Regions from separate parts of the Trichlorobacter lovleyi genome, predicted to be linked through region 1. Evidence: riboswitches for the same ligand, from Rfam matches in the RefSeq annotation. Region 1 holds a riboswitch; the other holds the start of a gene.
What was found. Region 1 has a riboswitch for cobalamin ahead of cobU (bifunctional adenosylcobinamide kinase/adenosylcobinamide-phosphate guanylyltransferase). Riboswitches for the same ligand answer to the same signal wherever they lie in the genome.
Positions count from the first base shown of each region.

Region 2: linked by a shared signal. The riboswitch ahead of FY034_RS16720 (TonB-dependent receptor plug domain-containing protein) and the one ahead of cobU (bifunctional adenosylcobinamide kinase/adenosylcobinamide-phosphate guanylyltransferase) in region 1 are both predicted to bind cobalamin.

Region 1 is NZ_CP058409.1:3,097,772-3,101,170, forward strand. Features, by position in the region: gene FY034_RS14315 (efflux RND transporter permease subunit) at 1-655, shown strand, start outside; gene FY034_RS14320 (hypothetical protein) at 766-1,236, shown strand; cobalamin riboswitch at 1,280-1,411, shown strand; gene cobU (bifunctional adenosylcobinamide kinase/adenosylcobinamide-phosphate guanylyltransferase) at 1,519-2,052, shown strand; gene cobT (nicotinate-nucleotide--dimethylbenzimidazole phosphoribosyltransferase) at 2,069-3,127, shown strand; gene cobS (adenosylcobinamide-GDP ribazoletransferase) at 3,136-3,399, shown strand, end outside.
Region 2 is NZ_CP058409.1:3,619,009-3,622,407, forward strand. Features, by position in the region: gene trpD (anthranilate phosphoribosyltransferase) at 1-760, shown strand, start outside; gene FY034_RS16715 (adenosylcobinamide amidohydrolase) at 753-1,577, shown strand; cobalamin riboswitch at 1,734-1,865, shown strand; gene FY034_RS16720 (TonB-dependent receptor plug domain-containing protein) at 1,901-3,399, shown strand, end outside.

The sequences.
Region 1 (3,399 bases):
TTTTGTCAACGAGGCCAAACAGGTGCTGGATAAACAGCTCAAACTGCCCCCCGGCTACTACGTGGCCTGGTCAGGCCAGTGGGAGAACCAGGTGCGGGCCAAGGCACGTCTGCAACTGCTGGTACCGCTGGGGATGGTGATCATCTTTATCCTGCTCTACTTCACCTTCCACTCGGCCCTGGAGGCCAGCATGGTGATGCTCTCGGTGCCGTTCGCCCTGGTGGGCGGGGTCTACCTGGTGGCAGCCCTGGGGTACAACATGTCGGTGGCGGTCTGGGTCGGTTTCATCGCCCTCTACGGCATTGCCGTGGAGACCGGGGTGGTGATGGTGATCTACCTGCATGAGGCGCTGGACCGGCGCCTGGCCAAGGGACCGGTCACGGAACAGGATATCTATGACGCCACCTATGAAGGGGCCGTACTGCGGCTGCGGCCCAAGCTGATGACCGTGGCGGTGGCCCTGATCGGCCTGGTACCGATCATGTGGTCCAGCGGCACCGGCGCCGATGTGATGAAGCCGATTGCCGCACCGATGATCGGCGGCATGATCTCCTCGGCCGTGCATGTGCTGATCATGACCCCGGTGATCTTTGTATTGATGAAAAAGCGGGAAATGAAAAAAGGGACGTTGCAGTACTCCGGGATGAAGCACTGATTACACAAACCCCTCCCGGCCTCCCCGTGACAGGGGAGGAGCAGACCTGCACATCCCCCCTGACAAGGGGGGAATCGAGGGGGGTTATTTCCAACAAAAGGAGAAACACCATGAAGAAACTGGTACTCACACTTGCAGCAGTCCTGGCCCTGGCCGCTCCGGCAGCCTTTGCAGCCGAACATGGCGGTCATGCCGGACACGACATGGCAGGCATGGCCAAGATGGATGGCGTCGCCTATGAGGCGGTCATCGATGGCGTCAAGACCACCTTTTCCGTACAGACCATGAAGGAGGCGATGGCAGCGATGGGAATGAAGATGCCGGCCGGGGTCAAGGACACCCATCATATCTCGGTGGCCTTCAAGGATCCCAAAAGCGGCAAGGCACTGACCGGCGGCGAGGTCAAGGTCAAGCTGCTGAGCCCTGACAAATCAGAGCAGGTCAAGGATCTGATGGGGATGCACGGCCACTTTGGCGGCGATTTCGTGATGGCCCAGAAGGGAAAATACGGGGTCATGGCCAAGTTCAAACTGGCTGACGGTAAGATACGCAGCGCCAAGTTCTGGTACAGCGTCAACTAGGCTGACATCCTGTGGCGCCGGAAGCCAATTGACATTTATCCGGCCCGCTGTTACAAAAGCAGACTCTGTGCCAGACAAGGGGAAGAGGGTGCAACTCCCGCGCTGTCCCGCAACTGTAACCATCAGACCGGATCTGATGGGAGCCAGAACACCTTTCTGACACGCGCTTCAAGGAACCTCCGGGGAAAGAGGGACCGAAGCCGTGGTCTGTTCAACATGGTTTCCGTGCCCCTGTTCCTTTTTTGGGAACAGGGGTTTTTATTTTGACGGCAGGAGGCCCAGATGGCCAACAACACCCTGATCACCGGCGGTGCACGCAGCGGCAAGAGCCGCTTTGCCGAAGAGCTGACCCGCAGTTTCGGTCCGTCACTCTGCTATCTGGCCACGGCCCAGTCCCTGGACGGCGAGATGGATGAGCGGATCCATCGCCACCGCCTGCGGCGCGGCACCGCCTGGGAGACCCTTGAAGAACCGCTGATGATCCCCCAGACCCTGGCCCGGATCGACGGCATCTACAGCGCCATCCTGCTGGATTGTGTCACGCTCTGGCTCTCAAACCTGCTGTTGTCCTGCGACGAAAACGATCCCGGCTGCGAAGAACAGGTCTTGAGCCATGTCCACCGGCTGGCCGGCACCCTGCGGGGGATGTCCACCCCGGTGGTGCTGGTGACCAATGAAGTCGGCCAGGGCATTGTGCCGGAAAACCGGCTGGCGAGGATCTACCGCGACATTGCCGGGCAGGCCAACCAGCTGCTGGCCGCCAGCTGTGATGCCGTCTACGTCACGATCAGCGGCATCCCGCTGAAACTCAAATAACCTGAAGGACTCTTCCATGAACCTGCTAGAAACCACGCTTGCCCGGATCACCCCCCTTGACGCCGACCTGCTGCAACAGGCCCAGCTCCGGCTGGATAACAAGACAAAACCGCCGGGCTCACTGGGCCGACTGGAGGAATTTGCCCGCCGGGTGGTGGCCATCAGCGGTAAAACAGCCCCTGACCTCGCCAAAAAGGTGATCTTCACCTTTGCCGGTGACCACGGCGTGGTTGAGGAAGGGGTATCGGCCTTTCCCAAGGAGGTGACCCCCCAGATGGTGTTCAACTTTCTGCGCGGCGGGGCCGGGGTGAACGTGCTGGCCCGCCATGCCGGGGCCGAGGTGCGGGTGGTGGATGTGGGGGTTGATTTTGATTTTGAAGACTGCCCCGGCCTGCTGCATAAAAAGGTGGCCCGCGGCACCCGCAACCTGGCCAAAGGCCCGGCCATGACCCGCGACGAGGCCCTGGCTGCCCTGGCTGTCGGGATTGAGCTGGCTGAGCAGTGCAGCCGGGACGGGGTCGGCCTGGTGGGAACCGGCGAGATGGGGATCGGCAACACCACCCCCTCATCGGCCATTATCGCCGCCATTGGCGGCTTCTCGCCGGAACAGGTCACCCATCGCGGCACCGGTATCAACGACCAGGCCTTGCAGGTCAAGATCGCTGCCATCAAGAAAGGGCTTGAGCTGAACCGCCCGGATGCCGCAGATCCGCTGGATGTGCTGATCAAGGTGGGCGGACTGGAGATCGCCGCCATTGCCGGACTGGTGCTGGGCTGCGCCGCCAACCGGATTCCGGTGGTGGTGGACGGCTTTATCTCCACCGCCGGGGCGTTAATCGCCTCGGAACTGCACCCCCGGGTGCGGGAATACCTGTTTGCCGCCCACGAGTCGGTTGAGGTGGGACACCGCTTCATGCTGGAGCGGATCGGCGCCCGCCCCATGCTGGCCCTTGACCTGCGGCTCGGTGAAGGGACCGGCGCAGCCCTGGCCATGCACCTGATCGAGGCCGGGGTCAAGATCCTGCTGGAGATGGCCACCTTTGAACAGGCCGGTGTCACCGGGAAACAGGAGTAGGACCGGCGATGCGCCGCTTCCTGATCGCACTGCAGTTTCTGACCATTCTGCCGGTCCCCTCGCCCAAAAGCTGTGAGGCCGACGACCTGGGCCGCTCAACCGCCTGGTTTCCACTGGTGGGGCTCTGCATCGGCGGACTGCTGCTGCTGGCTGATCTGGCGCTGACCCCGCTCTTCCCCCGGCACCTGACCGATGCTCTGCTGGTGGCCCTGCTGGCCGGTATGACCGGTGCCCTGCATCTGGACGGTCTGGCCGACGTCTGCGACGGCCTG
Region 2 (3,399 bases), 520 kb from region 1:
CCGGGCCATTACCTCCCGTTGCGGCACCGTGGATATCATGGAGGCGATGGGGATTGATGTAGACTGCCCGGTCACCCGGGTGGCCGACAGCATCCGTCAGGCCGGGATCGGCCTGTTTAACGGCATGTCCCCCGCAGTCCACCCCGGTGGCCTGGGCCGCATCCTCTCCCAGATCCGCTTTGGTTCCACCCTTAACATTGCAGCATCACTGGCTAATCCTGCCCGCCCCCGCCAGGCGCTACGGGGGGTCTACAGCCGCCGGATGGTGCCGGCCACCGCAGCGGTCATGGCAAAAATCGGCTACCAGCATGGCATGGTGGTGTACGGCAGTGATGCCGCAAGCGGCCTGGGGATGGATGAGCTGTCAATCTGCGGCCCTTCAACCATCTGCCGCTTTGACGGAGAGCAACGGGAAGAATACGACATTGTCCCGGAAGAGCTGGGGCTGGCCTGCCGCCGTGGAAGCGAGATTGCCGCCTGCAACTTACGGGAGGATGAGATCCGGCGCTTCATGCAGGTCATTGCCGGTACCGGTCGTTTCAAGGCCTGTGAAGATTTTGTCAGTCTGAATGCCGGTGCGCTGCTCTGGACCGCAGGCAAGGCATCTGATCTGAAGCAGGGGATAACCATGGCACGGGAAACTCTGGCTAGCGGGGCAGCCCTGAGCAAACTGCAGCAGTGGGTAACCTGTCAGAACCGTAATGCAGAGACCGGCCTGGAACGGTTTGAACAGGTAAAAAAGGTGGCCTGTAATGCGTAAAATCACTTTGATAGCAGTAACAATCTGCCTGTTTCTGGCAACACCGCTGTGTGCAGCCAACCTGACCTTGCCGCCTGAGCTTGGCGCAACCGCCCAGGTACTGAAGACCGAACAAGACGGCCTCTGGGAAAAGAGCCTGATCGTGCAGCTGCCTGCACGCCGCCATCTCCTCTCCACCAGCGACGGCATCATCAACGGCCTGGGGGCGATCAACCATGCCGCCCACCCGCTGCTCTGGAAGAAGCTGTCAGTCGAGCTGGCCACCAAGTTGCAGTGCGGCGGCAAGACCTATGAGCAACAGCGCAAGGCAATGATCGCTAACAAGCTGCGGCTGCAGCCCGCTGACCTGACCCTGGTGGGCACGGCAGCAGACATGGACAACCTGGCCGTGGTAACCAAGCAGTTTCAGCCCTTTACGGTGACTGCCCTGGTCACTGCCGGGGCCAAAAGCAACGCCCTGCGGGCCGGGGTTGATGAGGGGACCAACATTGAACCGGCTGATCCGCCCGCCGGGACCATCAACATCATTGTCCTGACCAATGCGCGCCTGAGCGACGGAGCCCTGGCCCGGGCCGTGGTCACCATCACCGAGGCCAAGACCGCAGCGTTGGAGGACCTGAAAGTCCCCAGCAGCTACACCAAAGGGGTCCAGGCCACCGGCACCGGCACCGACAGCGTGATCGTCGTGTCCGGCAGCAGCGGCCCCAGGGTTACCTACAGCGGCGGCCACAGCCGGATCGGCGAGCTGATCGCCAAGGCGGTCCATCAGGCGGTGCTGGAGGCATTGGAAAAGCAGAACGGATTTAAACAGAAGTAATCCGATTCCATTTCAAGGCGCTAGCTTCGTTGGCTCGTCGTCGGCTTCCTCAACGTACGGTTATGTACGCTTTCGTCGCCACCGCCGAGCCGCCTAGCTATCATCCTTGAACTGAAACCGGGAACAGCAAGCAGATTTCACAACAGATGGAGACGAGGAAGAGGGGTTAAATTCCCCCGCTGCCCCGCAGCCGTAATGGAAACGAACGCCCGATGCCGCAAGGCATACAACCACTGGGGGCACTAACCCTGGGAAGGTGGGCAAGTAGGCTGTCCTAAGCCGGAAGACCGCTCCATCTGAATACTCGCGGGAGGAAAGACCGTATGAAGAGAAGTAGACAGAAGTATGCAGTAGCATTGGGGCTGGTCCTGGCAGTCTGTGGTTCAGCAATGGCAGAGGAAAAGACCGCACAACTGGGCGAAGTGGTGGTGACCGCCACCCGTGATGAGGTGCCGATTGAGCAGGTGGGCAGCTCCATCAGCGTGGTCACGGCCAAGGAGATCGAGCAACAGCAGAAACGGACCGTGGCGGATGCGCTACGGATGGTGCCGGGGCTGGATGTAAAACAGAGCGGCGCATATGGTGGCAGCACTTCGGTCTTCATCCGAGGGGCAAAACCTGAACACACTCTGGTGCTGATTGATGGTGTTGAAATGAATGACCCAACGGCAATTGGAGCTGCATATGATTTTGCCAATTTAACTGCGGACAACATTGAGCGCATCGAGGTATTAAGCGGCCCACAGAGCACACTCTACGGCTCCCATGCCATGGGCGGCGTGATTAACATCATTACCAAACGCGGAGACGGCAAGCTGAAGGCCTACTTCTCTGCTGAAGGCGGCTCTCACTATACTGCCAAGGAAACTGCCGGTCTGAGCGGTGGCACCTCACTGCTCCAGTATGCGCTGAACGTCTCCCGACTTGACACGGACGGCATCTCTGCCGCCAACAGCAAGAACGGTAATCCCGAAAACGACCCGTACCAGAACAGCACGGTGTCTGCCCGCTTGGGAATTACACCGCTCAGCAACCTTGATTTCGATGTTGCCCTACGGTACAGCAAAAGCCGTGCTGATCTTGACGGCAGCCCACCGCCTCTTTATGCTCTGACTGACGTACTTGGCTACAATGTAAAAACAGACCAACTTTTTCTACGCACTGAAGGCAATCTTTCGCTCTTTCACAATTTTTGGGATCAGAAGCTGGGGCTCTCGTTCAACGATTCAAAACGTGATTATTCAGACGGCTACTACTACAACGGGCAGAGCCTCAAGTTTGATTGGCAGCATGTACTGCACCTGCACAAAACCAATGATTTTACGCTTGGGGTAGAACGCAAGGATGAGTACGCTGTAACGGATGGTATGGAAGAAAAACATGCCGCTACAAACAGTGTCTATCTGCAGGAGCAGATTAAACTGTTTGACAGCTGGTTCACCACCCTGGGCGTTCGTGTGGATGATCATAACCGTTTTGGTACCGAAGCCACTTATCGCTTTACGACCGCGTACCTGATCAAACAAACCGGAACTAAAATAAGAGGTAGTTACGGAACCGGCTTCAGATCTCCTTCCCTCTATGAACTGTATGCTCCAGCACTTCCCGTATTCTGGTTTCTTGGAGGCAATTCAAACCTAAAACCAGAAAAAAGCGCTGGCTGGGATATTGGCGTAGAGCAGACCATTCCAGTCATGAAGACACATCTGAGTGCAACCTGGTTCAGAAACGACTTTAAGGATATGATCAGCTACATGACTGATCCTAGTTGGAACACATATTATGATAACGTCAACAAAGCACACAGTCAGGGGCTTGAACT